Regions from separate parts of the Streptomyces clavifer genome, predicted to be linked through region 4. Evidence: riboswitches for the same ligand, from Rfam matches in the RefSeq annotation. Region 4 holds a riboswitch; each other region holds the start of a gene.

Region 1 (7,266 bases), 570 kb from region 4:
GGCCGACGACGCGCCGTCGCACGGCGCGGCTCCGGCCGGCCCGGGTGGATCGCGGTACCGTCCGCAGCCGTGAGCGGACCGGGCAGGAGTGCACAGGTGGGGAAGCGGGACAGTCGGCGGGGCGGAGCCGGCGAGGGCGTCGGGGCCCGGCGGTTCGTGCGTGCGCTGCCCACCCTGATGATCGGGGTCGGGATCGTCTTCGACCTCGTGACCCCGACCGCCGTCACGGCCGTTCCGCTCTTCGCGGCGGCCCCACTGATCGCCGCCCCGTTCTTCTCGCTGGCGAGCACCGTCCGTACGGGGGTGGCCGCGACCCTCGCCGTCCTCGCGATCCGGCTCTCGGACGGCCTGATCACCAAGGTCGTACCGCTCACCGATCTGCTCACCCTGATCACCGTCTCCGCACTCGCCCTGGTCATCAACGGTGTCGTACGCCGCAGCAACGAGCAGCTCGCCTCGGCCCGGGCCGTCGCGGAGACCGCGATGCGCGCGGTGCTGCCGACACCGGACGACCGGATCGGCGGACTGCTGGTCGCGGCGCGGTACGAGGCCGCGCAGGCGGACGAGTTCGTCGGCGGCGACCTGTTCGCCGTCGCGGACACCCCGCACGGCGTGCGGCTGGTCGTCGGGGACGTGCGGGGCAAGGGGCTGGACGCCGTGGAGGCGGTGGCCGTGGTGATCGGTGCCTTCCGTGAGGCGGCCGAGCAGGAGCTGTCGCTGGAGGGCGTGGCACAGCGGCTGGAGCGGGCGCTGGCGCGGGAGGGGAGCCGACGCGGCGGGCTCGACTCCATGGAGGGGTTCGTCACCGTCGTGCTCGCCGAGATCCCCGTGGGCGCGGGTGCGGTGCGGATCGTGAACCGCGGTCACCCCGAGCCGATCCTGCTGCACGCCGACGGGGCGCTGGAGGTGCTGGCGCCGACCGCACCCGCGCTGCCGATCGGGATGGACCTGGGGGTGTGGCCGGACCGGTCGGACGAGTGGGAGCTGCCGGCGGGGGCCACGCTCCTGGCGTTCACGGACGGCCTCTCCGAGGCGCGGGACGCGGACGGGGTCTTCTACGATCCGGCCGCCCGGCTGCGCGGCCGGATCTTCCCGGGACCCGAGGAGCTGCTCTCCGCGCTCACCGACGACGTACGGCTGCACACCGGTGGACGCGCGACGGACGACCTGGCGCTGCTCGCGGTGGGCCGGCCCGCGCGGGGGCAGCCGCAGCGGCGCACGACGGTGAAGATCGTGGGGAGGGGCAGTGAATGACCCTTTACCACCGTCCGTAGTCGAAAGGTACCGCTCCGCATAACATTTGACTAACCGTCAGAAATTCGTGTCCGGAGTGGGAATACTCAACTCGACCGTTTACGACCGTTTTCCACCCTGAAGTCCCGGCCAGAGTGCTGAACGATCAATCGGAACAGCTTGGAATCGGGCCCCGGTGTCTATTAACGTTCGATAACGCAGCGCGGTTGTCCCAGTCGTCGCCAGAGGCGACACCGTGCGCGAGCGCCGAATTCCGCAAGGGAACCGGGGAACCACCTACATGGGGTGAATCGGGCACCTGTGTCTCGTGAGAGACGAAGGGGCCCGTAGGAGACCTTCCTGCTCCGAACCCGTCAGCTAACCCGGTAGGCGAGAAGGAAGGAAAGGAGTGCGCCCACGTGGCGTCCAATCAGCCTGCCCCCGAGGCCCCGTCACCCTTCAGGACCGGCATGGCCGGTGACGAGGAGCGGACGTGGGAGGAATGGAATCCCACCGAGGAGTCCATCCGTCCCGTGCGCGGCAGGCACCGCGTAGCCAAGCAGCGCGGTCTCGCCCGTAGCTCCACCGTCCTCGGCGTCGGCGTCATCGCGGCCGTCGGCGCGGGTGGCATGGCCACGGCGCAGAGCAAACCGCCGGTCTCCATCTCCCTTCCCGATTCCATCGCGGACAGTCTTCCCGACGCCAAGTCCCTTCCCGGCGTGAGCGCTTTCATGTCCGGCGGCTCCGAAGCGGACACCGGGACGACCACCCAGGCCGCCCCGCTCACCACCGCCGGCATCACGTCCGCCGAGGCCGAGCAGGGTGCCACCGACGCCGGTGAGGCGCTGCGCGCCCGCATCCTCCAGCAGGCCGAGCAGCAGCAGGCCGGAGCCGCGGCCGAGGCCAGGGCCGCCGAGGAGAAGGCCGCCGCCGAGCAGGCCGCTGCGCAGGCCACGAAGCAGCAGAGCAACGCCGAGGTCGAGGCCGCCGCGAAGAAGAAGGCGGCGGAGAAGAAGGCCGCGGAGAAGGCTGAGGCCGAGCGCCTCGCCAAGCTCGCCGCCAGCTACGCCGTCCCGACGTCCTCCTACACGATCACCTCGACCTTCGGCCAGGCCGGTTCGCTGTGGTCCTCCGGCTACCACACCGGGCTGGACTTCGCGGCTCCGACCGGCACCCCGGTCAAGGCCGTGCACAGCGGCACGGTGAAGTCGGCCGGCTACTCCGGTTCGTACGGCTACCGCACGGTCCTGGTGCTCGACGACGGCACGGAGATCTGGTACTGCCACCAGTCCTCGATGGACGTCACCGCCGGCCAGAAGGTCAGCACGGGCGACACCATCGGCCGTGTGGGCGCCACCGGGAACGTCACCGGCCCCCACCTCCACCTGGAGATCCACACCCCGGACGGCACGGGCGTCGACCCGTTGAGCTGGCTCCGCGGCAAGGGCCTGACGATCTGAGCCCCGCGCCCCACGGCGCACCCGCACCCCGGCGGCCCTGACGCACACCCCCCGACGTCAGGGCCGTCGGCCTGCGGCACGCGGGCCCGCCCGGGGTGCGGAGCGGCTCGGCGGAATAGCGTCCTCCGTGGACCGGTTGGCCCCGGGGATGCGGAATAGCGTCCTCCGCAGACCGGTTGGCCCCGGGTATGACGAGTCTGCGCCCGCTCGGTTCTTCGAGCCTCCAGGTATTCCCCCTCGCCCTCGGCGGCAACGTCTTCGGCTGGACGGCGGACGAGGACCAATCCTTCGCCGTCCTCGACGCGTACGCCGCGGTGGGCGGCAACTTCATCGACACCGCCGACGCCTACTCCTCCTGGGCCCCGGGCAACGAGGGCGGTGAGTCGGAGACGATCATCGGCAGGTGGATGGCGGCCCGCGCCAACCGCGACGACATCGTCGTCGCCACCAAGGCCGGCGCCCACCCCGCGTACAAGGGACTCTCCGCCGCCACCGTCAAGGCTGCCGCCGAGGCGTCGCTGCGCCGGCTCGGCACCGACCACATCGACCTCTTCTACACGCACTTCGACGACGAGAGCGTCCCCGTCGAGGAGATCGTCACCGCGCTCGACCACCTGGTGAAGGCGGGCACCGTGCGGGAGATCGCCGCCTCCAACATCAGCCCCGCGCGACTCCGAGCCTCCCTGGACTTCTCCGAGCGCGAGGGGCTGGCCCGCTACACCGCCCTGCAGCCCCGCTACAACCTCGTCTCGCGCGACACCTACGAGGGCGCGCTCCTGGACACGGCCGCCGGCGCGGGGCTCGCAGCCGTTCCCTATTCCGGCCTCGCCTCGGGTTTCCTCACCGGCAAGTACCGGCCGGGCACGGAGGTCGACAGCGTGCGGGCCGGGAGCGCGGGCCGGCATCTGGAATCGGAGCGCGGCGGCACGGTGCTCGCGGCGCTCGACAAGGTCGCCCGGGAGCACGACGCGGAGATCGCCACGGTCGCACTGGCATGGCTGGCCGCCCGGCCGACCGTCGCCGCACCGATCGCCTCCGCCCGTACGGTCGGACAGCTGCCCGCGCTGGTGGCCCTGGCCGACCTGAGGCTGACCGAGGAGCAGCTGGCGGAGCTCACCGACGCGTCCGCCTGACACCGGGGAGCGCTGCGGCTGCCCAGGGAGACGCCGATGTGGCTTCACCCCGGCGGTAAGGGCCCGGTGTTGACGCCGGCGGACTGCCCGGGTGGTGGCGGACTGCCCGGGTGGTGGCGGCACCGTGGTGACGCCGGTCCGCTACCCGGGCGGTACCGGCCCGTGGCCCGTGCCCGGCTGCCGCGCGACCGGCTGGAGATACGGGTTGTAGCCGCCGTAGTGCCGGTGCGGCGCGGGGACCTGGTGCTGCGGATACGGCGCGCCGTGCGGCCGGCGGGGGTACGGCGGCGGCACGCGGTGGGCGCGGGCGCGTCCCGTCGCACGGGCCGCGTACGTCAGGGCCGGCCCGGCGATGTCCCGGCGCTGCCACAGGTGGTGCAGCAGCTCCTGCTCCCGGTGGGCGAAGTCCGGGCCGGCCCCGTCGCGGCGGGCCCGGTGGCGCAGTACGGCCAGCGAGGTCGCGAACGACTCGTACTCCGCGACCGCACGGGCCGCCGCCCTGCCCCGGGACCGGTCCGGGTGGCTGTTCCAGTGCCTGGCCATGTCGCGGGCCATCCCCCGCGCCCGCATCGAGGCCAGCGCGAGCGGCTCGGCCGGAGTCAGCCAGCCGGCCGACGCGTACACGGGAAGCTCGGCGGAGAGCGTACGCAGTTCCCGCTGGCGCGACCAGATCGCCAGCCACGTCACCAGGGCGAGGGCGGGCACCATGAAGGCCCCGTACACCGCGTAGAAGCCGTACGGTCCGAAGGCCGACGAGCCGTTCCACAGGGCGTGCATGCCCATGGCGAGAACGAGTCCGAGCAGTGGCAGCACGATCCGGCGCACCCGGCGGCGCCGGCCGCCGAGCGCGGCGATGCCGAAGCCGATGCCGGTGAGCACGGTGAAGAGCGGGTGGGCGAACGGCGACATCACCACGCGCACGAAGAAGGTCCCTGCCGTGACCGAGGCGAGGCCCGTGGTGCCCAGCTCCTGGTCCTCGCCGAAGGCGTTGCCGAGATAGAGGATGTTCTCGGTGAAGGCGAAACCCGTCGCGGTGAACCCGGCGACCACGATGCCGTCGACGACACCGCCGAACTCCCTTCTGCGGAACAGGAAGATCAGCAGGACGGCGGCGGCCTTGGCGCTCTCCTCGACGACCGGGGCGACGACCGTGGCCCCCAGGGTGTCGGCACTGGCCGGGTCCGCGGTGGCCGTGGCTATCCAGCGGGTCGCGAAGGAGTTGGCGATGATCGCCACCAGGGCCGCGGCACACGCACCCCAGGCGAAGGCGAACAGCAGATTCCGCCAGGGGCCGGGCTCGACACGGTCGAGCCAGCGGAACGCCGCCATCAGCAGCGGCACGGGCAGCACGGCCAGGCCCAGACCGACCAGGAAACCCTCCGTGCCGGTCTGGTCGCGCACCAGGGACAGGATCACCAGACCGCAGAGGGCGAGCACGGCGATCACCGCACCGGCGCGGAAGGCCTTGCTGCGCCAGACCATGCCGACCCGGCGGGGCCGGTAACGCCACTGGCCACGCTCGGGAACGGCGCTCAGGAACTCGTCGAGCCGCTGCTCCTCGAGAACCGGGACGGCCGGCTGCTGGTGCTGTACGGACCCCTCGGACACCTGATGACCCTAACCAGGGGGACCGACACCTGACCACGGCGCGAAGTGCCGGGCGCCGGCGGGTGGCTGATCGGCGACGGTCGGCCGCTGCCCCTCCGGGCCCACCACGACCGGCACCCCGGTCCTGCGGCCGTCGGCCCCGCACCCCGGTCCTGCGGCCGTCGGCCCCGCAGCCCGTGCGCCGCGTGCGCCGCCGCAGTCGGGCCCGCTCCGCCGCTACCGGTCCGTGTTCCGGGTGAACAGCACGTCGTGCACGACGTGCCCCTTGTCCAGCCCCTGCCCCTCGAAGCGGGTCAGTGGCCGGAACGCGGGGCGGGGCGCGTAGCCCCCGTCGGCCCGGGTGTTCTCGAACAGGGGGTGCGCCGTGAGCACCTCCAGCATCTGCTCCGCGTACGGCTCCCAGTCCGTCGCGCAGTGGACGACCGCTCCGGGCTTCAGCCGCTGCGCCACCAGGTCGAGGAACTCCGCCTGGATCAGCCGGCGTTTGTGGTGCCGCTTCTTGGGCCAGGGGTCGGGGAAGAACACCCGGAGCCCGTCCAGCGCCGCCGGCTCCAGCATCTCGCGCAGCAGGATGATCGCGTCACCGTTGGCGACCCGGACGTTGGACAGGCCCGCCCGGTCCGCGAGACCGAGGAGGTTGCCCTGGCCCGGGGTGTGCACGTCGACGGCCAGGATCCCGGTGTCCGGGTCGTCGGCCGCCATCTGCGCGGTGGCCTCGCCCATGCCGAAGCCGATCTCCAGGACGACCGGGAGGCCGTCGAACAGGTCCGGCAGGTCGAGGACGCGCAGGCCGTCGATGTCGAGGCCCCACTTCGGCCACAGCCGCTGGAGGGCGTCCTCCTGGCCGGTGGTCACACGGCTGCGGCGCGGCTGGAAGCTGCGGATCCGGCGCTCGTGGTGGGAGCCCGCCGGATCGGCGGCGGGCCCGCCGGGGAAGCGCGGTTCCTGGCGCAGCCTGCGCTGCCGCTCGAAGGAGGCGGCGCGCAGCGCCTCGGCGTCCGCGTCAGCGGTGGCGCCGGGCGTCTCTGGGGTGGGGTTCACAGGCTCAGACACAATGCCCCGATTCTACGGCGGGGGGCTTCCACCCCGTCGCGCGAGCCCGCACCAGAGCCCGCCGCGCCACCTCCCTCCCGATGGGCAGCGAAGCGGTGGCCGCGGGCGACGGGGCGTTCAGCACGTGCACGGTGTGCGGGGCCTCCCGGATGAGGAAGTCGTCCACCAGCGTGCCGTCCCGCAGCACCGCCTGGGCCCTGACCCCGGCGGGTGACGGCCGCAGGTCGTCCTCCGTCACGTCGGGCAGCAGCCGCCGCACCGCCCGGGTGAAGGCACGCTTCGACAGGGATCTGTGCACCTCGCCCGCCCCGTACCGCCAGTGCCGCCGGGCGATCCGCCAGGAACCGGGCCAGCTCAGGGTGGCGGCCAGCTCGCGCGGGTGCACGACCGGCCAGCCGTATCCCTCGCGGGCCAGGGCCGGCACCGCGTTCGGACCGACGTGGACCGTGCCGTCGACGCCGCGGGTCAGATGCACCCCGAGGAACGGGAACGCCGGGTCCGGCACCGGATAGACCAGCCCGCGCACCAGCTCCGGCCGGGCCAGCTCGTAGTACTCCCCGCGGAACGGCACGATCCGCACCCCGGGGTCGTCCCCCACGAGGCGTGCCATCCGGTCGCTGTGCAGGCCGGCGCAGTTGACCAGCACCCGGGCCCTGGTCACCCGGCCGTCGGCCGTCCGCACGGCGACACCCCAGGGGCGCCGGTCGACGGCGACGACCTCCGCGCCGTACCGGACCTGCCCGCCGGCCGCGCCCACCTCGGCGGCGAACCGGGCGGCC
Region 2 (7,266 bases), 1.2 Mb from region 4:
ACCCGGACCTTCCCCGTCACCTCACCCGGTCGGTGGTGCTCGACGGGGCCGCGGCGGGCTGATCCACGGCACGGCGGACGGCGTGCCGGGCGGTTCGCCCGCCCGGCACGCCGCTTCCACGGGCCGTACCGTGATCAGTTCTCTTCGAAGTAGGCGTCCAGCGCCGCGTCGAGCTCCGCCGTCCACTCCTTGAGGCTGCTCCGGGACTCCGCCTCGACCTCGGCGTTGAACCACCGACGGCTCGACACGTGCACCGTGACGGTGAACCGGCGCCCGAAGCGGGCGGTCTTGACCTCGACCGCGCCGATCTCGGCCCAGTCGAACTCAGCCTCCTGGTCGTCCAGCGTGAACCGGACGCCGTCCCGGTCCACCGTGATGGATCCGCGCCGGTCGCTGACGGCGAAGACGGGCCCCTCGGCCGGGGCGCCGCCCCCCTCGTCAGCGTCCTCACTCGCCTCCGGGGTGGCGTCCCGCACGGCGTCCGGGGACGCGTCCGCCGTCTCGGCCCCTTCGGCGACAGCCGTCGCTTCGTCCTCGGCGGACGCACCGGACGCACCGGGCGCCTCGGGCCCTTCCGGCGCCTTCTCCGCTTCCCCCTCCGTCCGCGCGGGGGCAGGGGCCGTCAGGCCGGGGATGTACGCCGGGTCCGTGCCCGCGGCGAACTCGGGTTTCGTGTTGGAATCTATACGCTGCTCCACGGCGGGCAGTATGGTCGACGAACCTGTACGTGACCAGTCGCCAGGGGTCCGACGGGGCGCAACGGCCGCGGAAGTCACCGGTACGCGGCGGCTTCGCGCCGGGGCCGACCGGCGCGGGCACCCGGCGCGCGGCCGGTCATCCACCCGATCGCGGGGGCTGGTCCGCCGTCCGGCGGAGCGGGCCTCGCCGAGGACGGCGAGGGCGGTCCCGGCCAACGGCCCGGGCGTGAACGCCGGCATCCGCACGTGGGCCCATGACGGTGGAGGTCGTGGAGGTCTTCCCTCCGGAGAAGGCGGCGGATGCCCGTCGCCGCAGCGGGTCGGACCGCACCCGCGGCACGCTCGTGCCGCACGTCGGCGCCTGGACACCACCGCTCCGGGGCGCGGCCCCGCACGGAAAGACGGGTGGTGCGGGCTCTCGCGAACCCGCACCACCCGTCGGCCGTGCACTGCTGTCACACGGTCAGGCCTCAGTAGGCGCCGAACACGTTGTCGATCGAGCCGTACCGGTCGGCGGCGTAGTTGCACGCGGCCGTGATGTTGGCGACCGGGTCGTAGCTGTCCGTCGACGTGCCGGGCACGTGGTAGGCCTGGAAGGTCGGGTCGATGACCTGCAGCAGGCCCTTGGACGGGATGCCGGCGGCGGCGTTCGAGTCCCAGTTGTTGATGGCCATCGGGTTGCCCGAGGACTCACGCATGATGTTGCGGTGGATCCCGTCGTAGCTGCCGGGGATGCCGTGTTCGGCCATGACCGCCAGCGACTCCTTGATCCAGCCGTCGAGGTCGTCGGTGTACGCGGCCGGCTCGGCGGCGGGAGCGGCGGCAGGCGCTGCCGCGGGTGCGCCCTGCGCGGCGAGCGCGGTGTCCGTACGGTCCGAGCGGTCGGCACGGTCGGCGCTCTGCTCCGCACGGTCGGCGGAGCCGGACGCCTTGGATTCGGCCTTGTCCGCCGTTCCGGCCTTGTCCGCCGCCTTCGCGCCGATCGTCAGCTTCAGACCGGCGTGAATGAGGTCGGGGTTTGCGCCGACGGCCTTTCGGTTGTCGTCGTACAGCGCCTTCCAGCCGCCGTCGACGGAATGCTCACGCGCGATCTTGGAAAGGGAATCGCCAATGATCACGGAATAGGTGACGGGCGTCGACTTCTGTGCGGCAATCGCCTTGCCGGACACGGCAGTCGACGTGGCCGCCTTTTCGACGGCGACCGGCTGCGCCGGCGCCGCGAAGGCTCCGGTCGCGCCGATCACGGGAAGGGCCAGAGCGGCTCCACCCGTGCTCACGGCGATGATGCCGCGGGTCAGCGAACTGGTCCTGAAACGAAGGTGCTTACCCATTTCGGGCATGGTGATTTCCTCTCCGCCGCCTGCGAAGTGAGCTGTCGGGTTCGGGCTGGAGATGCCCGGTCGCATACGAATGCGACTTCACCCCGAGCCGCTCCGGATACCGGATCGGCGCTTACCTGGGTCCCCCGCTCCTGCCGTACGAGATGTGGTCGGGTTCCCGGACGGCGGCAGGATTCGGCGTTCCATCCGGAGTGAGGGTGACCGTAGGCGAGAAATAGCGAAAGGAACAAGCCCGGAATTGGTGATCACAATTCACTTGCAAGATCGATCCAAGTGAATTCATGTAAGCAAGCCCACAGCCGGGGTGCCAACCTTGTTGGCGCACAAGGGAACCGGTCGACATGTCGATGCGTCCGGGAGGCGGTGGGGTGACCCTGGTCACCAAGACCGAAAAGGGTGATTTGCACCCTTCCGAAGCTCCACGGGTCGCACGAAATAGCCCTATATGAATTACTGGATGAATTGCATATAGCATCCTAAACCGGGCATACGGCTCACGCGGAGGGTTCCGGGCGTACCGGAGGAGCACGCGTGGAACCGATCAGCGCATGACCGACAGGGCGCACCCCGGCCCCACACATCCGAGGCTCACCGTTCTGCCCGTACAGCCCGGCGATCCGCCCTTCCGGATCCTGGAGGCCGACGGGGAGATGGTCGGCAGGGTGACCTCGATGACGGACGTGCTGTACGCCGCGCAGGCCGCCGGCATCACGGTCCACGACCTCGACGACCCCGACGCGGTGCGGTAGGTGGGCGGTGACAAGCTCACCTGGACGCAGCACTGACCCTGCGCGCACCCCACCGGCCCTGCCCGGCCCGGTACGAACCTCACCGGGCCCTGCTGGGGGAAGCCGCCCCTACCGGGTCCCCAGGACCCGCACCCCGCCCCCGTACGCCGCGACGGCCCCCGGGACCGCCCACCGCACCGAACACTCCGCGCCGCCCGCTCAGCTGCCCTGCGGTTCCCCGGTCCAGGGGTCGAGGCCCGCGCGGCGGCGGGCCCGCTGAACGGCCCGGCTCACGAAGGCGTGCGACCGACGGGCCATCACCCCCTCCACGCTGAGGGGTACGGAATCGAAGCAGCCGGCCAGCAGCCTGCGGAGGAACTCGGCCATACCGAACCGGTACAGCGCGAACGTCGGCACGGTGTGACGGCCGCAGACCACCACGGGCCAGCGGTCGGGGTCCTCGTCCGTCGTCAGCCAGCACAGGATGTCCGCCTCGGTGGTCGTACCCCAGGCGAGCAGCGCGCCGGGGTCGAGCACCATGTCGGGTCCCGCCGGATCGGCCCATATCTCGTCGGCCTCCACGCGCCACACCTCGCGGACGGCACCGGTCCCGTCGGCCATGGCATCCGCGGCGTGGCACCCGTCCGGCGTGTCCGCGGGCATCGGCCGGTGCACGACGATCACGTCGTCCACGGACCCCTCCCCGTAGGCACTCATGAAGGCCTTGTAGTCGGCGGGGAAACAGGCGCCCCACCGTGCCTCGGCCACGGCCCAGTCGACCTGCTCGTCGATGCCGTACGTCGTCGGCAGCAGGCGCTCCAGCGCCTCGATGGGCCATCCGGTCACCGGCCGGCCCCCCGCACGCGTACGCCTCGTAACGCGCGTCCGTGCGCCGGGCTCCGGACGCTCACGCTCCGTCCCCACATCTGCGACTCCCCGCCTGTCCTGTGGGAGGACCCGTTCCTCCCACAGGCCCAGCGAACGGCGGGCTGCGAACATCACACCGGCCGGCCCGGGACGCGCAGCGCGGTGGGGTCCGGGAGCAGGCGTACGGCCGCTCCGTACGACCGGGCCAGGCGGGGTCCCGCCGGACGGACCCGTGCCAGGACCACTCGTGCGGCCGACGGGCGGCCGATCCGCGGGGCCGGACCCTCGGCGCCTAGGGTGTGGCACATGCAGTCCTACACGATCGGGCAGGCGGCTCGACTCCTCGGCGTCAGCCCCGACACCGCCCGCCGCTGGGCCGACGCCGGCCGGGTCGCCACCCATCGCGACGAGGGCGGACGCCGGCTGGTCGACGGGCGCGACCTGGCCGCGTTCTCCGTCGAGGTGGCCCAGGCGGGCACCGGCGAGGAGGAGGTCTCGTACACCTCCGCGCGCAACGCGTTCCCGGGCATCGTCACCGCCGTGAAACTGGGCGATGTCGCGGCCCAGGTCGAGATCCAGGCGGGCCCGCACCGGCTCGTCTCGCTCCTGACCCGGGAGGCGGTGGAGGAGCTGGGCCTCGAGGTCGGCATGCAGGCGACGGCCCGTGTGAAGTCGACCAGCGTGCACATCGACCGCACCTGACCCTCCCCGTCGGCGCCGCGCCCCGGACCGGCACGGGACCGCCCCGCGGCCCACGCGGAACGCGGTGAACCGGCACTGTCGGACCCTTGTCCTACGCTCACGGCATGAGCGTCTCCCTCTACTACACCGCCCTTCGCGCGGAACCGCTGACCGCGTCCGAGACGGCTGCGGTCTCGCGCATCGTCACCGCCTGCGCGGCTTCCTTCCCGTACGACGAGGAGGAGGGCCTGTACCTGTACGACCGGTCCGACGGCGAGAGCGGTGAGGTCCTCGCGGGCTCCACCAAGATGCCGTTCGAACCGGGCCGTCTGCTGCCCGTGATCGCCCATGTGCTGGACTCCCTGACGGAGCTGCGCCGTGCCGTCGCGGGGGCCGAGTGGCGGGTGCACATGGACGACCTGGACGTCCCGTGGGACGACGGCGAGGGCTATCTCCTGCCGGGTATGCGCGACGCGGACCTGGTGGCCGAGCCCGGCAACCTCTGACGGGCGGGCCGGCCCACGGGCACGGCGGCGGTCGTCAGTCCATCAGCCCGGCGGCGATCGTCGCGCCCAGCTCCCAGCACGCCTCGATGGCGGCCTTGCCGGGCTCCCCCGTCACCGTCACGGCGTCCGCCGCGCGGCGCCATCCCAGGCCCTTCGTGATCGAGTCCATGGCCCGTACCGCTCCGGTGACGTCGTTGCCGCCGTGCACGTAGGAGCCGAAGGGCCTGCCCTGCGTCGCGTCCAGGCAGGGGTAGTACACCTGGTCGAAGAAGTGCTTCATCGCACCGGACAGGTAGCCGAGGTTGGCCGGAGTGCCGAGGACGTAGCCGTCGGCGGCCAGCACGTCGGACGCCGTGGCGGCGAGCGCCGCACGCCGTACGACCTGGACGCCCTCGATCCCGTCCGTCGTCGCGCCGGAGACGACGGCCTCGAAGAGCGCCTGGCAGTTGGGCGAGGGAGTGTGATGGACGATCAGCAGAGTGGCCACGCCTCCGAACCCTGCCGTCCCCCGTCCCCGGCCGCAAGCCGGCTCCGGACGCTCCGCGCGCACGGAGGCGGGGTGCTCGACAGCCGCCTGCCCTCCCTGCCGTCCCCCGGGACGGGCGGTGGCACCCTCGCTGCGGGCGCGTCCCTACCGGATCGGGACGGGCTCCGTGCCGCCCGTGCCGCGTTGCCGCCTGGTCGCGGCGGCGACGGAGGCCAGCAGCTCGGCGTCGAGCAGGGACGGGTCGCCCAGCCGGGTCGGCGCCGAGTAGGAGTTGAGCACGGCCTTGGTCACCCGCAGGGCGGCTTCGGGGCGGCGGACTATGGGCTTGGTCCACGCGGTGACCGCCTCGTCGAGCGCGTCCCGGGGCACCACGCGCTGCAGAACGGACAATCCGTACGCCTCCGCCGCGTCGAAGGCCCGTCCCGTGAGGATGAGTTCGCGGGTGCGAGCCGCACCCACCTCGTGGATCAGCCGGGGAAGCACCCCGCCCCAGGCGGTGGGCAGCCCGAGGGCCAGCTCCGGCAGTCTGAAGCTCGCGGTATCGGCACCGACCCGGAGGTCGCAGGAGAGCGCGAGAGCGAGCCCCGCGCCGATGACCTTGCCGTGCACGGCGGCGATGGTCACCGCCCGGCTCGTGGAGAGGGCCTCGCAGACCCGGCGCGCCTTGTCGCCGGCGATGCGGATGCCACGGCCCGTGGGGTCGTCGTCCAGCCAGTCGGCGAACTCGGCGCGGTCCCCTCCGAGGCAGAAGTCCTCCCCGGCGGCGCTCAGGACGAGCACGCGCACCTCGGGGTCCGGCACGGCCAGGACGTCCAGCAGAGCGTCCAGCATCGCGCCGCTGACGACGTTCCCGCTCTCGGGGTCGTTCAGTTGCACGCGCAGGACCGGTCCCTCGCGCAGGCTGCTCACCGGGCCGGCGGACGGACCCTGGGACTGGAGGAAGCCGGGCATCGAGAGCTTCATATCGCCACGCCCAGCGAGGTGACTCGCCTGAAGACCATGCGGGAGGCGAACACCGGGGGCGAAACCACGCGCAGCGTGGGGAAACGGCTCAGGAGCTGGGTGAGCATGGAGCGGGTCTCCAGTCGGGCGAGGGAGGCGCCCAGACAGTAGTGCGCACCGCCTCCGAAGCTGAGGTGGCTGCCGGCACGGAGCAGGTCGAAGATGTGGGGATCCGGGTTACGGCGTGGATCGTGGTTGGCGGCACCGTACATCACGTGCACCATGCTGTCCTTCGCCACCGGGACCCCTGCCAGCACCGTATCGGCGGCGGCGACACGCGTGTTGATGTGGATGGGCGGATCGTACCGAAGGGCCTCGTCGATGGCCGCCTCGACGTGTTCGGGGTTCTCCCTCAGCCATGTCCACCGGCTCGGTTCGTCGAGCAGGTGCCACACCGCGGACGAGAGCAGCGTCGCGGTGGTCTCCAGTGAGGCGATCGTGATGAACATGGTCAGCCGGTAGAGCGCCTCGTCCGCCGCGTCACGGTCGGGTTCGAGCTCGTCCCAGGTGCGTATCCAGCCGCTCAGCACGTCGTCCCCGGGAGCCGCGCGCCGTTGCCTGATCAGCTCGGTGAAGTACGTCCGCAGCTGTTTCGTCGCCCCCGCGGAGACGGCGAGCTGGCTCCTGGTGGGCAGCAGCTCCTGCGCGTACACCTGGTTGTGGGTGATCTCCAGAAGGTGTGGGTAGTCCTCGGAGGGAAGGGACAGCCACGAGCCGATGGTGCCGATCGGCAGCTGTTCACTGACCGTCTGCGCGAAATCGGCTCCTCCGGAGCGCAGTTGCTCCGCCAGGGTGTCGAGGAGGCGGGTGACTTCCCGGTCGACGTTCGGGGTCATCCGCTCGATGGTCGCGCGGTCGAAGAGGTTGCCCAGGCTGCGCCGCTGGCAGGTGTGCTCGGGGGCGTTGAGGCGCGAGAGGGTCTTCGTCATCTCCTGGGTGGCGGGCGCCTCCCAGCGT
Region 3 (7,266 bases), 1.5 Mb from region 4:
GCGGCGCAGTGCCTGGAACAGCTCGGTGAGGCGGCCGCGGCGCTCGCCGAGTACCGCGCGGTCCTTCCCTACTACGAGAACACCTACGGGGCTCCGCCCCCGGACCGGGGCCGTTCCTTCGACATCCGGCACCGCATCGGCCACCTGCTGCTCGCCGTCGGCGACCACGCGGCGGGCAGGGGACAGCTCCAGGCCCTGCTGTACGACGCGGAGCGGGCGTACGGGCCGCACCACCCGCTGCCCCAGGAGCTGCGCAGGCAGCTCACCCACCAGCGGCACGTACGCGGCGGCTGAAACCGGCCCCGCCGGCGCACCGCATCCCCAACTCCTTCCGAATCGTTGGTCGAATCAGTGGCCCCAACCCTCTCCACTGCCTAACATCGATCACCGCAAGGCTTTGTGCACTGATGCACAAACTCTCCCCGGGAGGCTCCTTTGCACCGCCGACGTCGCACCGCGCTCGCCGTATCCGCCGCAACGCTCGTCGCGGCACCGCTCCTGACCGCCTGCGGCAGCGACGCCCACCCGGGTTCCGCGGCCGTCGTCGGCGGGGACCGGATCGAGGTCGCCACGGTCCAGGGGCAGGCGGCGGACGTGCGCACCGCGCAGCAGACCTCGGCGCAGTCCGCCCAGCTGGTGAAGAAGTCCGGCCAGCTGACCCGCGCCAAGCTGCACAGCCTGATCTTCGCCCGGGTCCTGGACCGTGCCGCGAAGGACGCGGGAGTCGAGGTCAGCCGCAAGGAGGTCCAGCAGGTCCGCAGCGCCGCCGCCGCCCAGTCCGGCGGCGACAAGGCCCTGCAGACCGTGATGCTGGAGCAGCGCTGGGTCGCCCCGGACCAGATCGAGAACGATCTGCGCAAGGAGGTCCAGCTCCCCAAGCTGGCACAGGCGCTCGGTGCCGACCTGCAGACCCCGGCCGGGCAGCAGGCCGTCGGTGAGGCGCTCACCAAGGCCTCGAAGGCCCTGCACATCGACGTCAACCCGCGCTACGGCAGCTGGGACGACAAGAAGGTACAGCTCAGTACCTTCAAGGCCCCGTGGATCACGCAGGTCACCACCTTCCAGGGGCAGGAACCCGAAGCGGGAGCCTGACCCGGGCCGGCGCCCGAGCGGGTGCCGAGGGCCGGGACACACCGGGATCCGGTCGCGGTAGGTTCGAGACGTGAACGCTGAAGCCCCCGGCCGTATCGTCCTGCTCACCGCCAGCCACCGGGTCGCGCCCGGTCTGCTGTCCTGGCCCGCCTGGCAGATGCTGCGCACCGCCGACCGGGTGCTGTGCGCCGAACCGGACCATCCGCAGCTGCCGTACCTGCGCGAGGCGGGTGTGGCCGTCGAGCACTCCGTGCCCTCGGCCGAGGAGCTCGTGGACGACTGCGCCGGCGACCGGACCGTCGTGGTCCTGGTCGGCGGCGAGGGCAACCAGCCGCTCACCGACGGACTGGCGAGGCTCGGCGGTTCGGGCCGTGTGCGGATGCCGGACCTGGAACTGCTGCCCGGTTCCTACGACCTGCCGGGCGCCCGGCTGCTGGACCTGGTCCAGGTCATGGACCGGATCCGGCTGGAATGCCCGTGGACCTCGCAGAAGACGCACCGGGGCCTGGCGAAGTACGCCATCGAGGAGGCGTACGAGCTGGTCGAGGCGATCGAGGACGGCGACCGCGAGGAACTGCGGGAGGAGCTCGGGGACGTCCTGCTCCAGGTCGTCTTCCACGCCCGGATCGCGCAGGAGGACCCGGACGAGCCGTTCTCCGTGGACGACGTCGCGGCCACGATCGTGGAGAAGCTGATCCACCGTCACCCGCATGTGTTCGGCGACGAGACCGCCGAGACCCCGGAGGACGTCCACGCGCACTGGCTGCGCACCAAGGCGATCGAGAAGCAGCGCGACTCGGTCACCGACGGGGTACCGCTGGGCCAGCCGGGCCTCGCCCTCGCGGCGAAGCTCGGCAGCCGCGCCCGTCAGGCGGGACTGGACGTGGCGCTCCCCGCGGGCGACTCCATCGGCTATCAGCTGCTGGCCCTCGCCGTACGCGCGGAGCAGGACGGGACCGACCCGGAGGCCGCCCTGCGGGCCGCCGCCCGCACGTACCGGGACGCGATCCGGGCGGCGGAGGGCCACCCGGCCGCTCCGGATAACGTTGAGGGGTGAACGACAGCCCCGCCGGCACCCCCGCACCCGAAGCCCCCAAGGACAGCACCCCCGCCCCCGGAGAGCCCCCGCAGGGCGCCTCCGGGGACGTCGCGCCCGTATGCCCCGAGTCCGCGGCCCCCGCCGGGCCCGCGGACGCCGGGCCCGAGCTCTTCACCTGGGAGTTCGCCACCGACCCGTACCCCGCCTACGCCTGGCTCCGGGAGCACAGCCCCGTGCACCGCACCACGCTGCCCAGTGGCGTCGAGGCATGGCTGGTGACCCGGTACGCGGACGCCCGGCAGGCGCTCGCCGACACCCGGCTCTCCAAGAACCCGGCGCACCACGCCGGACCGGCGAGCGCCAAGGGGAAGACGGGTATCCCGGGGGAGCGCAAGGCGGAGCTGATGACGCACCTGCTGAACATCGATCCGCCGGACCACACCCGGCTGCGCCGGCTCGTCTCCAAGGCGTTCACCCCGCGCCGGGTAGCCGAGTTCGCGCCGCGTGTGCAGGAGCTGACGGACCGCCTCATCGACGCCTTCATCGAGGAGGGAAAGGCCGACCTCATCCATGACTTCGCCTTCCCCCTGCCCATCTACGCGATCTGCGACCTGCTGGGGGTGCCTCCCGAGGACCAGGACGACTTCCGGGACTGGGCCGGGATGATGATCCGGCACGGCGGCGGGCCGCGCGGCGGAGTGGCCCGGTCGGTCAAGAAGATGCGCGGCTACCTCGCCGAACTCATCCACCGCAAGAGGGAGAATCCCGGCGACGACCTCATCTCGGGACTCATCCGGGCGAGCGACCACGGCGAGCACCTCACCGAGAACGAGGCCGCCGCGATGGCCTTCATCCTGCTCTTCGCCGGATTCGAGACCACGGTCAACCTCATCGGCAACGGGACGTACGCCCTGCTGCGCAATCCGGAACAGCGGATGCGGCTGGAGCGCTCGCTGGCGGCGGGCGAGACGGACCTGCTGGCCACGGGCATCGAGGAGTTGCTGCGCCACGACGGCCCGGTGGAGATGGCGACGTGGCGCTACGCCACCGAACCCGTGACGCTGGGAGGGCGGCACATCGCGGTCGGCGATCCCGTTCTCGTGGTGCTGGCGGCCGCCGACCGGGACCCGGAACGCTTCCACGATGCGGACACCCTGGACCTTGCACGGAGTGACAATCAGCACCTCGGATACGGGCACGGAATCCACTACTGCCTGGGTGCGCCGCTGGCCCGGCTGGAGGGTCAGGCGGCACTGGCCACACTGCTGAGACGCCTCCCCGACCTGCGGCTCGCTGCGGAACCTGCCGATTTGCGCTGGCGGGGCGGGCTCATCATGCGCGGACTGCGCACTCTTCCCGTGGAGTTCGAACCCGGACATCCGTCCGAAAAAAGTGACACTCTGTCAACTCTGTGACTTTTACGTGATCTCCGCTGCATCGACTTGTGACACACGTTCGAGTACGGCTAGGTTCACCGTTCGACTTACCCGTCACACGTCAGTCACACGGAAGGCAATCCCATGGGCTCCGCGAATGGCAGACACCGCCGCCCTCGTCAGGCACCCGCGATCGTCGTCGCCGCAGGCGTGACGGGATCGGCGATCGCCATCCCGTTGCTCGGCGCGACCGGCGCGCACGCCGCAGAAGCCTCGACCTGGGACCGGGTCGCCGAGTGCGAGAGCGGTGGCATGTGGAGTGCCGACCTCGGCAACGGCTACTACGGCGGCCTGCAGTTCTCGCAGGACGACTGGTCGGCCTACGGCGGTACGGCGTACGCCGCGCGCGCCGACCTCGCGAGCCGTTCGCAGCAGATATCGGTCGCCGAGAAGGTGCTGGACGACAAGGGCCCGCAGGCGTGGCCCAGCTGTGCGGTGATCTCCGGGCTCGCGCTGGACGGCACGCTGCCGGGCGTCGACCCGGGCGGCGACCCGTCCGCCGACCCCACGGCCACGGAGGCCCCGTCGGACGCCGCCTCGACCGAAACGCCGGACAAGGCGGACGAGAAGGGCAAGAGCGACAAGAAGGGCAAGTCCGGCAAGGGTGACGCCTCCACCGGGTCCGCCGCGTCCGAGTCCTCGTCACCCTCCGCCACCCCGTCCCCCGAGGCGTCCGAGGCGGCGGGGACCTCCGAGCGCGGTGGCGAGACCGGCGGGAAGCACCGGGGCGCACCGGCCCCCGAGGCGAGCACCGGGACGGACCTGAGGGGCGAGCGCGAGGCCGGCCGGCACGCCTCGCGCGGCGACTCCGAGGCCCGCGAGGGTGCGGCGGCGGTCGCGGACGGGACCTACACCGTCCGTGAGGGCGACAACCTCTGGGCGATCGCCGACGAGCAGAAGCTGCCCGGCGGCTGGAGCGGCCTCTACGAGGCCAACAAGGCGGAGCTGGGCTCCGACCCGGATCTGATCCTGCCCGGCCAGAGTCTCGACCTGGCCCCGAAGGCGGACGCGGACACCGCCGCGGCGGACGAGGAGTCCGGCGCCGAGGCTGCAGTCGCCAACTGATCAAAAGCGGGAAAACACCCCGAAATCAGGGGTAGTTCAGAGGCCTATGTCCACTTATGCGTAAGTGAGACATGGGTCTCTTTGCTTGAACTGGCGCGCCTCGCCCGCCCACTCGGCCCGCATCGCCTCCGACCTGCGGAAACGGTGCCACCCTCGGAGGTGGTAAGCGCTGATTGCCAGTTATGTCCATCTTTGAATGTAGGCGTTGCGTGTGTTTACGGTCGGAACCGCTCGCACCGCGGGCACCTTCGACCGTCACGCCGAATCCTGCCGTCGGCCGAAGGGGACAGACGCGTAAAGCGCCGTAGGCAGGAGCGGGGGACCCAGGTAAGTGCCGGACCCGGCCGTCGGAAGACGGGCGAGGGCCGGCTGGGGGTGAAGTCGTCCGCCAGTGCGGGTGACCGGGCAACTCACAGGCCCGAACCCGACAGCTCACCTCGTAGGCGTCGGTGAGGAGAACCATGCTGCTTTCGAGCAAGGGCAAGCACCGCCGCCCGTCCAAGGCCGTCCGCATCGCCACCCTGGCCGGCGTCACCGGCGCGGCCGTGGCCGTTCCGCTGATGGGTGCCACCGGTGCCTCCGCCGCCTCCGTCGCGACCTGGGACGCCGTCGCGCAGTGCGAGTCCGGCGGCAACTGGTCCATCAACACCGGCAACGGCTACTACGGCGGCCTGCAGTTCTCGCAGTCCAGCTGGGCGGCCGCAGGTGGTACCCAGTACGCCGCCCGTGCCGACCTGGCCAGCAAGGCCCAGCAGATAGCCACCGCCGAGAAGCTCCTCGACCTGCAGGGCCCGGGCGCCTGGGCCTGCGCCGGTGCCGGCGGTCTGACCAACGACGGTGTGGACCCGGGCGTCGACACGGGCTCCGCGAAGAGCGAGGCCGAGCCGAAGGCGGCCCAGCCGGAGCGCAAGGCCGAGCAGCCCGCCAGCCGCAGCGAGACGCGCACGGCCCCCAAGGCCGAGAAGACCGTCACCACCCCGACCGGCGACAAGGTCAAGAAGGGTGACGGCGAGTACAAGGTGAAGGCCGGCGACACCCTCAGCACGATCGCCGGGGCGAAGGACGTCAAGGGCGGCTGGCAGAAGCTGTTCAAGCTGAACGACGACATCGTCGAGAACGCCGACCTGATCTTCCCGGGTCAGCAGCTCCACCTGAAGTAACCGGGATCTGTCCTCCCGGCGGTGTTCCCGGCCCGGCGCGCGCACCCGGTGCGCGCCCGGGCCGGGGGCGTTTTCGGGGCGCCCGGCGGTGGTGTTCGTTCAACTTTTGTAGTTACTTGCCAGTAAATTTCTGAAGCTTTGCCCGTAATGCGGGCTCTTGGGTCCTTTTTCGTCCCAGGGGACGGGCGGTCGGCCGACGCAGCGGGCCGGGCCGGTTAGGCTCGTGTCGCAAGGCCACAGTGACCCTGCACAACCAGTGTCATATCCCAGAAGGAGATGCCTCGTGCCGTCCATCGACGTCGTCGTAGCCAGGGAAATCCTCGACTCCCGGGGCAACCCCACGGTCGAGGTCGAGGTTGGCCTCGACGACGGCAGCACGGGACGTGCTGCTGTTCCGTCCGGCGCCTCCACCGGCGCGTTCGAGGCCATTGAGCTTCGCGACGGCGACCCCAACCGTTACCACGGCAAGGGCGTCGAGAAGGCCGTCCTCGCTGTGATCGAGCAGATCGGCCCGGAGCTCGTCGGCTACGACGCCACCGAGCAGCGCCTCATCGACCAGGCGATGTTCGACCTCGACGCGACCGAGAACAAGGGCTCGCTCGGCGCCAACGCCATCCTCGGTGTCTCGCTGGCCGTGGCCCACGCCGCGTCCGAGGCCTCCGACCTCCCGCTGTTCCGCTACCTCGGCGGCCCGAACGCGCACCTGCTGCCCGTTCCGATGATGAACATCCTGAACGGCGGCTCGCACGCCGACTCCAACGTGGACATCCAGGAGTTCATGATCGCGCCGATCGGCGCCGAGTCGTTCTCCGAGGCCCTGCGCTGGGGTGCGGAGATCTACCACACGCTCAAGAAGGTCCTGAAGACCAAGGGCCTGTCCACCGGTCTCGGCGACGAGGGCGGCTTCGCCCCGAACCTCGAGTCCAACCGCGCCGCCCTGGACCTCATCATCGAGGCCATCAAGGAGGCCGGCTACGTCCCGGGCCGCGACATCGCGCTCGCGCTCGACGTCGCCGCGTCCGAGTTCTACAAGGACGGCGCCTACGAGTTCGAGGGCAAGTCCCGCTCGGCCGCCGAGATGACCGAGTACTACGAGGAGCTCGTCTCCGCGTACCCGCTGGTCTCCATCGAGGACCCGCTGTACGAGGACGACTGGGCCGGCTGGAAGGTCATCACCGACAAGCTCGGCGCCAAGGTGCAGATCGTCGGCGACGACCTCTTCGTCACCAACCCCGAGCGCCTCGCCCGGGGCATCGAGGAGGGCTCGGCCAACGCCCTGCTCGTCAAGGTCAACCAGATCGGTTCGCTGACCGAGACCCTGGACGCCGTCGAGCTCGCCCAGCGCAACGGCTTCAAGTGCATGATGTCCCACCGCTCCGGTGAGACCGAGGACGTCACCATCGCCGACCTCGCCGTCGCCGTGAACTGCGGTCAGATCAAGACCGGCGCCCCGGCCCGCTCGGACCGTGTCGCC
Region 4 (7,266 bases):
CCCCGCACAGCGGCACCGCCGTCGCCCCGGTGGCGGGCGCGCACCCCATCGTCCGCCAGATGCGCAGCGGCTCGGACCTGATCGAGGAACTGCGCCGTCCGGCCCCCGGCTGCCGGACCCGGTTCGTCAGCTTCTGGAGCGAGCTAGACCGGGTGATGGTTCCGGTCGAGACCGCCTGCATCGACCACCCCGACCTCGACACGGTGAATGTGCGGGTCACCGGCATCGGCCATCTGGCGCTGACCGTGCACCCCGCGGTCGCATCCGCGATCCGCCAGGCACTCGAATCGGACGATTCGGCATCTCTCAGCACCCCAGGAGCGGCTTCCGCGGCCTGAGGGGGACCGACGAAATAGAACTAATTTCGAACATAGGGCCAAGCATGTTTCCGGAGTTCGCCGAAAGGCGTTCGATTGCCCGTTTCCTGCGGCCGTAAAACCTGCTGAAGATTGTCGTCGTCGCATACCGCCGGGTACAGTCGCGGCCACTGCTCACCCCTGGGATTCCCCCACCGGACCCAGAACAGGTCCTGCTGCCGAGGCGAGAGAGAAGTTGGTGAACGACCAGCACCCCCACGCCGGATACGCCGGATACGACAGCCGGTCCACCGGAGGCTTCGACACCGATCCGCTCTTCGGGTCCCTGTCGGACCATCAGGACGGCAGTCACGAAACGGCGTACGGCAGCGGTTACACCACCGCGTACGACAACACCCACGGCGGCTACGACACCGCTCACGCAACCGGCGCCCCTCAGACGACGGGCCAGTACGACACCGCGCAGCACGGCGGCCAGTGGGACACCGGAGCGCACCAGCAGGCCTCGTACGACGCCTACGCGGCGCAGGCCCCGCAGCAGACGTACGACACCACTGCCACCTGGATGCCCGAGGCCGGGATCCCTGCGCAGGCGGCGCACCCCGGGGCGGACGCCACGGGCCAGTGGGACACCACCGGCTGGGACCACACGGGCCAGGCGGACCAGTGGGCGGCGGGCGACACCGGGGCCTTCCCCACCTCGACGTTCAGCAGCACGGCCTACGCCACGGGCACCTACACGGCACCGGTCTTCGAGACCTCCGGGTACGGAACGGCCGACACGGGCACCTACGACGCCACCGCATGGAACACCGGCGGCACGCCCGAGACCGCTGCGTACGCACCCGAACAGACGTCGTATCCCGCATACGAACACCAGGCCGCTCCCTACGAGCCGTACGGGACCGCCGAGTTCGGCCAGGACCACACGGACGCAACCCCCGGGACCACGGCCCCGGAAGCGGAGTCCGAGGCACACACGGATTCCGTTGCGTACGACCCCGCCGACCGGTACGACCCGGCCGACACCTACGACCCGGCCGACGCCTACAGCCCGGCTGACCAGCACGACCCCGCCGACGCGTACAGCCCGGCCGAGGCGTACACCCCGGCCGGTCACCACGACGCGGTCACCGAGACCGCTGACGTCATCGACGTGACCGCGCCCCGCCCCGCCCCGGCGGCGCACCCCGTGGGCCGTTCCGCCCCCCGCGGCGGCAGCCGCGGCCGGCGCCGCACCCCGGCGAAGCGCTCCGCGCTCCTCACCGTCGCCGTTCCCTCCGCCTGCGTCATGAGCGTCGCGGGAATCGCCGCGGCCTCAGTGAGCGGCGTCGGCGGTGCCGAGGAGCAGAAGGACGACTCCACGTCCGTGGCGGCCGCCGAGACGATCGAGCCGGCCGTCGCCAACAACAAGCTCGACACCCAGCTCGCCAATCTCAGCGCCGACGCCGAGAACTTCGCCGACCGCGCCAGCCGCACCCAGGAGCGCATCGACCTGAAGGTGCGCCAGGCAGCGGACAAGAAGAAGCGCGAGGACGAGGCCGCACGCCGCGAGGCGGCGCGCCCCAAGTTCGCCCTGCCGGTCAATCAGCACGGTCTCAGCGCCTACTACGGCCAGGCGGGAGTGAACTGGATGTCCGCGCACACGGGCATCGACTTCCCCGTGGGGCTCGGCACCCCCGTGATGGCGGCGACCGACGGCACCGTCCGCACCCAGTTGAACAGCGCCTACGGGAACATGGTGATCGTCACCGCGGCCGACGGCACCGAGACCTGGTACTGCCACCTCAGCGCCGCGAAGATCCGTTCCGGCCCGGTCAAGGCCGGTGACGTCATCGCGTACTCGGGGGACTCGGGCAACTCCACCGGCCCGCACCTGCACTTCGAGGTGCGGCCCGGCGGCGGTGCGGCGATCGACCCGCTGGCGTGGCTCCGCAGTCACGGCCTCAGTCCCACCTGAGACCCCGGGGCCCGGGCGTGGACCCGGGCCCCTCCGCCGCCTCCGCCGGTCCGGCTCCTAGAGCTTCTCGACCGGTGCGTACCGCAGCAGCAGCTTCTTCGGGCGCTCGTCGCCGAAGTCGACCGTGGCCTTCGCCTGGTCCCCGAACCCCTCGACGGCCGTCACCGTGCCCAGACCGAACTGGTCGTGCGTGACGCGGTCCCCCGCCACCAGCGTGACCACCGGCTTGTCCGCGGAGCGCCGGGTCGCGAAGCCCGAGGGCCCCGCCTTGGAGCGCGACGAGGACAGCGACGAGGTGATCCCCGACGTCGGTCCCGCCGGAGCCGCCATCGGGCCCTTGCGCTTCCACTCCAGGTGCTGGTCCGGGATCTCCTCCAGGAACCGCGACGGCGGGTTGTACGAAGGCTGTCCCCAGGCGCTGCGCATGGAGGCCCGGGTCAGGTACAGCCGCTCACGGGCCCTCGTGATGCCGACATAAGCGAGCCGGCGCTCCTCCTCCAGCTCCTTCACCTGACCCAGCGCGCGCATGTGCGGGAAGACACCGTCCTCCATGCCGGTCAGGAACACCACGGGGAATTCGAGGCCCTTGGCGGTGTGCAGCGTCATCAGCGTGACGACACCGGAGCCGTCCTCGTCCTCGTCGGGGATCTGGTCGGCGTCGGCGACGAGCGCGACCTTCTCCAGGAACTCGGCGAGCGTGCCCGCGCCCTCGTCCTCCGCCCGCTCCTGCTCGAACTCGAGGGCGACGGAGGCGAGCTCCTGGAGGTTCTCGATGCGGGTCTCGTCCTGCGGGTCGGTGGACGCCTGGAGTTCGGCGAGGTAGCCGGTCCGCTCCATGACGGCCTCCACCACGACCGCCGGCCCCGCCCCCGACTCCACGATCGTGCGGAGCTCCTCCATGAGCGTGTTGAACCGCTTCACGGCGTTCGCCGACCGGGCCGCCATGCCGTACGCCTCGTCGACGCGGCGCAGCGCCTGCGGGAAGGAGATCTTCTCGCGCAGCGACAGCGCGTCGATCATCGCCTCGGCGCGGTCGCCGATGCCCCGCTTGGGCACGTTGAGGATGCGGCGCAGCGGGACGGTGTCCTCGGGGTTGGAGAGGACCCGGAGGTAGGCCAGGACGTCCCTGACCTCCTTGCGCTCGTAGAAGCGCACTCCCCCGACGACCTTGTAGGGCAGCCCGACACGGATGAAGATCTCTTCGAAGACACGGGACTGGGCGTTCGTGCGGTAGAAGACGGCGACGTCGCCCGCCTTCACGTCCCCGGTGTCCGTCAGCCGGTCGATCTCGTCGGCGACGAACTGCGCCTCGTCGTGCTCGGTGTCGGCGACGTAGCCGGTGATCCGGGTGCCGGCGCCCGCGTTCGTCCAGAGGTTCTTGGGGCGGCGGCTCTCGTTGCGCTCGATGACGGCGTTGGCCGCGGACAGGATGGTCTGCGTGGAGCGGTAGTTCTGCTCCAGCATGATCGTCTTCGCGTCCGGGTAGTCCTCCTCGAACTGGAGGATGTTGCGGATGGTCGCGCCGCGGAAGGCGTAGATCGACTGGTCCGCGTCGCCCACGACGCACAGCTCGCCCGGGGCGTCGGCCTCGCCGGCCGGGCCCACCAGCTCACGCACCAGGGTGTACTGCGCGTGGTTGGTGTCCTGGTACTCGTCGACCATGACGTGCCGGAAGCGGCGGCGGTAGTGCTCGGCGACGTCGGGGAACGCCTGGAGCAGGTGGACCGTCGTCATGATGATGTCGTCGAAGTCCAGGGCGTTGGCCTCGCGCAGCCGCGCCTGGTAGAGCGCGTAGGCCTGGGCCAGCGTCTTCTCGAAGCCGTCGGCGGCCTGACCGGCGAAGGTCTCCTCGTCGATCAGCTCGTTCTTCAGGTTCGAGACCTTCGCCGTGAACGACTTCGGCGGGTAGCGCTTGGGGTCGAGGTCCAGATCGCGGCAGACCAGCGCCATCAGGCGCTTGGAATCGGCGGCGTCGTAGATCGAGAACGACGAGGTGAAGCCGAGAAGCTTCGACTCGCGGCGCAGGATCCGCACGCAGGCGCTGTGGAACGTCATGACCCACATGGCGTTGGCGCGCGGCCCGACGAGCTGCTCGACGCGCTCCTTCATCTCACCGGCGGCCTTGTTGGTGAAGGTGATCGCCAGGATCTGCCCCGGGTGCACCCCGCGCTCGGCCAGCAGGTGGGCGATCCGGTGCGTCAGCACCCGGGTCTTGCCCGAGCCCGCCCCGGCCACGATGAGCAGCGGGGATCCGGCGTGCACGACGGCGGCACGCTGCTCGGTGTTCAGCCCGTCGAGCAGCGCGGCGGAGTCGACGACGGGGCGCGGGGCGCCGTCGCGGTAGTACGCGTCGCGCGGCGGCGGAGGCGTGTCGAAGACGTCCTCGAAGAGGCCCTCCGGCACCGCTTCGGGCGCCTGGCCCTCGGGGGGCGGCGGGGGGCCTTCGTCCGCCTGCTGGAGGCCGGTCAGGAAACTGTCGTCAAAGAGGCTGCTCATCGCTTGACGAGTCTAGGCCGCCGCACCGACACCCCGGGGCCGCATTCGGCACGAGGGCCGGATCCGTAAGCGTACGGAGACCGTCCGCCCACGGTGCGTAGGAATTCCGGGCCCGGAACCGCCCCGCGGACAGCCGGTGTGCGAAGGTCACAGAAATGTATCGGGCATATCGAACATCAACCTTCACAGGGACACCACGGGTTGGTTAGCGTGCTCCGACGGGTGACCCGTACCCCTTTGAGGCGACCTACGCCACACGGGCGCCCCCGCCGAATCCGTGCCGCCCTCGCGGGGGCCGGAACCGGGGACCCACACGCAGCACCGGGGTGAATCGGTCCGCCCCCAGGACCGTAGGGCAGCCTTCCGTTCCGCCCGAACCCGACAGCTAACCCGGTAGGCGGTCCACGGAAGGAGATGCCGGTCTTGGCATCGCATCGCAAGCCGCGCACGCGGGTGCGCAGCACCACCCCCGCCGTCGGCTTCACGACGGCGGCGCTGGCCTCCGTCACCCTGCTCTCGACGCAGAGCGCGACGGCCGCTCCGACGGAGCCGAAACCCAGCGTCGAGGAAGTACAGAAGAAGGTCGACGACCTGTATCGCCAGGCGGGCACCGCGACGCAGCAGTACAACAAGGCGAAGACCGCGTCCGCGCAGCAGCGCTCCAGGGTCGACAGCCTCCTGGAGGCCGCGGCGAAGCGGGCCGACAAGCTCAACGAGACGCGCCGGGAGCTGGGCCACTACGCGGCCGCCCAGTACCGCGGCGGTGCGATCGCCCCGACGGCGACGTTCTTCCTCGCGGACGACCCGCAGGCGTACTTCGACCAGGACCAGCTGATGGCGCGGATGACCGCCCAGCAGCAGAAGGCGGTCGGCGACTTCCGCACGCAGCAGAACGAGGCGGCGGCCAAGCGGGTCGAGGCGACGAAGAGCCTGGAGACGCTGACCGAGTCGCAGGCCACGCTGCGCAGCAGCAAGCAGCAGGTGCAGAACAAGCTGGCCGAGGCCCGCACCCTGCTGTCGAAGCTGACCGCCGAGGAGAAGGCACGCCTCGCGGAGCTGGAGCGCAAGAAGGAGGCGGAGGCCGAGCGCAAGGCGGAGGAGCTCGCCCGCCAGCAGGCCGCCGCCGCGAAGGCGAAGGCGGAGGCAGACCGGGCGGCGGAGGAGGAAGCCTCCGCGGGGGAGGCGGACTCCGGCACGGGGACGGGCAGCGGCACCGGATCCGACAGCGGCTACGCGTCCAAGGCCGACAAGGTCCTGTCCTTCGCCCGGGCCCAGATCGGCAAGCCGTACGTCTGGGGGGCGACGGGCCCGTCCTCGTACGACTGCTCCGGCCTGACCCAGGCCGCCTGGAAGGCGGCGGGCGTCGACCTGCCCCGCACGACCTGGGACCAGGTGAAGGTCGGCACCCGGGTGGCCACGGCGGATCTGCAGCCGGGCGACCTGGTCTTCTTCTACGACGACATCAGCCACGTCGGCATCTACAAGGGCGACGGCATGATGATCCACGCACCGAAGCCGGGCGCGAACGTCCGCGAGGAGTCGATCTACTCCATGCCGATCTACGGCAGCGTGCGCCCGGCGTAACGGCGGACGGGCGCACGGCGGGCATACGGGGGGCGCACGCAGGGCGGGCGTTACGGGGGCGGGCGTACGGGCCCGAACGGCTCGTACGCCCGCCCCGCTCGCCGCGCACACCGGGCGGCCCCGCCCGCGAAGCACGGACCGGCCCCTGGACCGGGGGCCGGTCCGCTCAGGGAAGCGGACCGCGCCGGACGGGCCCACTCAGGTCCAGAGCGTGGCGATGAAGATGTTGGCGACCGTCAGCCCGCCGACGGCGGCGAACTCGCCCTTCCCCACCCGCTCCTCGTCCCGCCTCACGTAGACGAGCGCCAGGATCACGATCAGGATCACCAGCTTGATGCCGATCTTGACGTTGTTCACCGTCTGGTCGTCGGCCTGGTTGAGCCCGACGAGGGCGATCCCCGTGACCAGCATGGTCAGCGCCCCGTGCAGCATGGCGGGCACGAAGCGGGCCGTGCCCGCCCCCATGGCCTTCATCTGGGTCAGGAAGCCGCCCAGCAGGGAGGCGATACCGATGATGTGCAGGGCCACGAAGACATTGATGAGTACGTCCATGGCCGCAGCCTAGCCGCGGGCATATCACCACTCTTCGGCCAGGTAGGACTTCCTTACGAGTTCGCTCGCACCTGGCACGAATTGCCGGACTCCGGTTGATTTTTCCGGTCATTCGAAGAGATCGAAACGTCAGATTGAGTCAATAGTCGTCATTACGCCTCTTCCCCATGCCTCGGGCTTAGCGTCCATCCCAGGTGACCGGTTCTTCACCGCCGCCCCCGTACAGGGCGGCACCCCGGTCGCCCCGCCAGGAGATCCGGCGGTGGACCCACTCCCCCTTTGGTGGCCCGCCGACGGATCTCCTGGCGGGCCCGCCGGCACTTCCCCGACGGGCAGTCGAACGGAAGGACCCACGCC

The links. A riboswitch is a leader RNA that binds a small molecule or an ion and turns the genes downstream of it on or off. The one in region 4 is predicted to bind cyclic di-AMP.
Region 1: another riboswitch for cyclic di-AMP. It lies ahead of OG927_RS17410 (M23 family metallopeptidase); the one in region 4 lies ahead of OG927_RS20200 (C40 family peptidase).
Region 2: another riboswitch for cyclic di-AMP. It lies ahead of OG927_RS25280 (transglycosylase SLT domain-containing protein); the one in region 4 lies ahead of OG927_RS20200 (C40 family peptidase).
Region 3: another riboswitch for cyclic di-AMP. It lies ahead of OG927_RS13340 (LysM peptidoglycan-binding domain-containing protein); the one in region 4 lies ahead of OG927_RS20200 (C40 family peptidase).

What each region holds. Positions count from the first base shown of each region.
Region 1 is NZ_CP107793.1:4,019,138-4,026,403, forward strand. Features, by position in the region: gene OG927_RS17405 (PP2C family protein-serine/threonine phosphatase) at 97-1,254, shown strand; cyclic di-AMP (ydaO/yuaA leader) riboswitch at 1,489-1,641, shown strand; gene OG927_RS17410 (M23 family metallopeptidase) at 1,653-2,693, shown strand; gene OG927_RS17415 (aldo/keto reductase) at 2,882-3,826, shown strand; gene OG927_RS17420 (PrsW family intramembrane metalloprotease) at 3,968-5,434, opposite strand; gene trmB (tRNA (guanosine(46)-N7)-methyltransferase TrmB) at 5,651-6,487, opposite strand; gene lhgO (L-2-hydroxyglutarate oxidase) at 6,480-7,266, opposite strand, start outside.
Region 2 is NZ_CP107793.1:5,794,409-5,801,674, reverse strand. Features, by position in the region: gene OG927_RS25290 (SIS domain-containing protein) at 1-62, shown strand, start outside; gene OG927_RS25285 (hypothetical protein) at 135-698, opposite strand; gene OG927_RS25280 (transglycosylase SLT domain-containing protein) at 1,169-2,038, opposite strand; cyclic di-AMP (ydaO/yuaA leader) riboswitch at 2,041-2,228, opposite strand; gene OG927_RS25275 (hypothetical protein) at 2,587-2,787, shown strand; gene OG927_RS25270 (SMI1/KNR4 family protein) at 2,986-3,612, opposite strand; gene OG927_RS25265 (TOBE domain-containing protein) at 3,940-4,335, shown strand; gene OG927_RS25260 (hypothetical protein) at 4,440-4,820, shown strand; gene OG927_RS25255 (flavodoxin family protein) at 4,855-5,307, opposite strand; gene OG927_RS25250 (enoyl-CoA hydratase/isomerase family protein) at 5,452-6,270, opposite strand; gene OG927_RS25245 (cytochrome P450) at 6,267-7,266, opposite strand, start outside.
Region 3 is NZ_CP107793.1:3,111,191-3,118,456, reverse strand. Features, by position in the region: gene OG927_RS13365 (serine/threonine-protein kinase) at 1-294, shown strand, start outside; gene OG927_RS13360 (SurA N-terminal domain-containing protein) at 436-1,092, shown strand; gene OG927_RS13355 (nucleoside triphosphate pyrophosphohydrolase) at 1,163-2,149, shown strand; gene OG927_RS13350 (cytochrome P450 family protein) at 2,146-3,546, shown strand; gene OG927_RS13345 (transglycosylase family protein) at 3,652-4,632, shown strand; cyclic di-AMP (ydaO/yuaA leader) riboswitch at 4,923-5,093, shown strand; gene OG927_RS13340 (LysM peptidoglycan-binding domain-containing protein) at 5,094-5,792, shown strand; gene eno (phosphopyruvate hydratase) at 6,076-7,266, shown strand, end outside.
Region 4 is NZ_CP107793.1:4,592,420-4,599,685, reverse strand. Features, by position in the region: gene OG927_RS20215 (esterase/lipase family protein) at 1-338, shown strand, start outside; gene OG927_RS20210 (M23 family metallopeptidase) at 556-2,277, shown strand; gene pcrA (DNA helicase PcrA) at 2,335-4,773, opposite strand; cyclic di-AMP (ydaO/yuaA leader) riboswitch at 5,031-5,189, shown strand; gene OG927_RS20200 (C40 family peptidase) at 5,188-6,357, shown strand; gene OG927_RS20195 (hypothetical protein) at 6,556-6,909, opposite strand.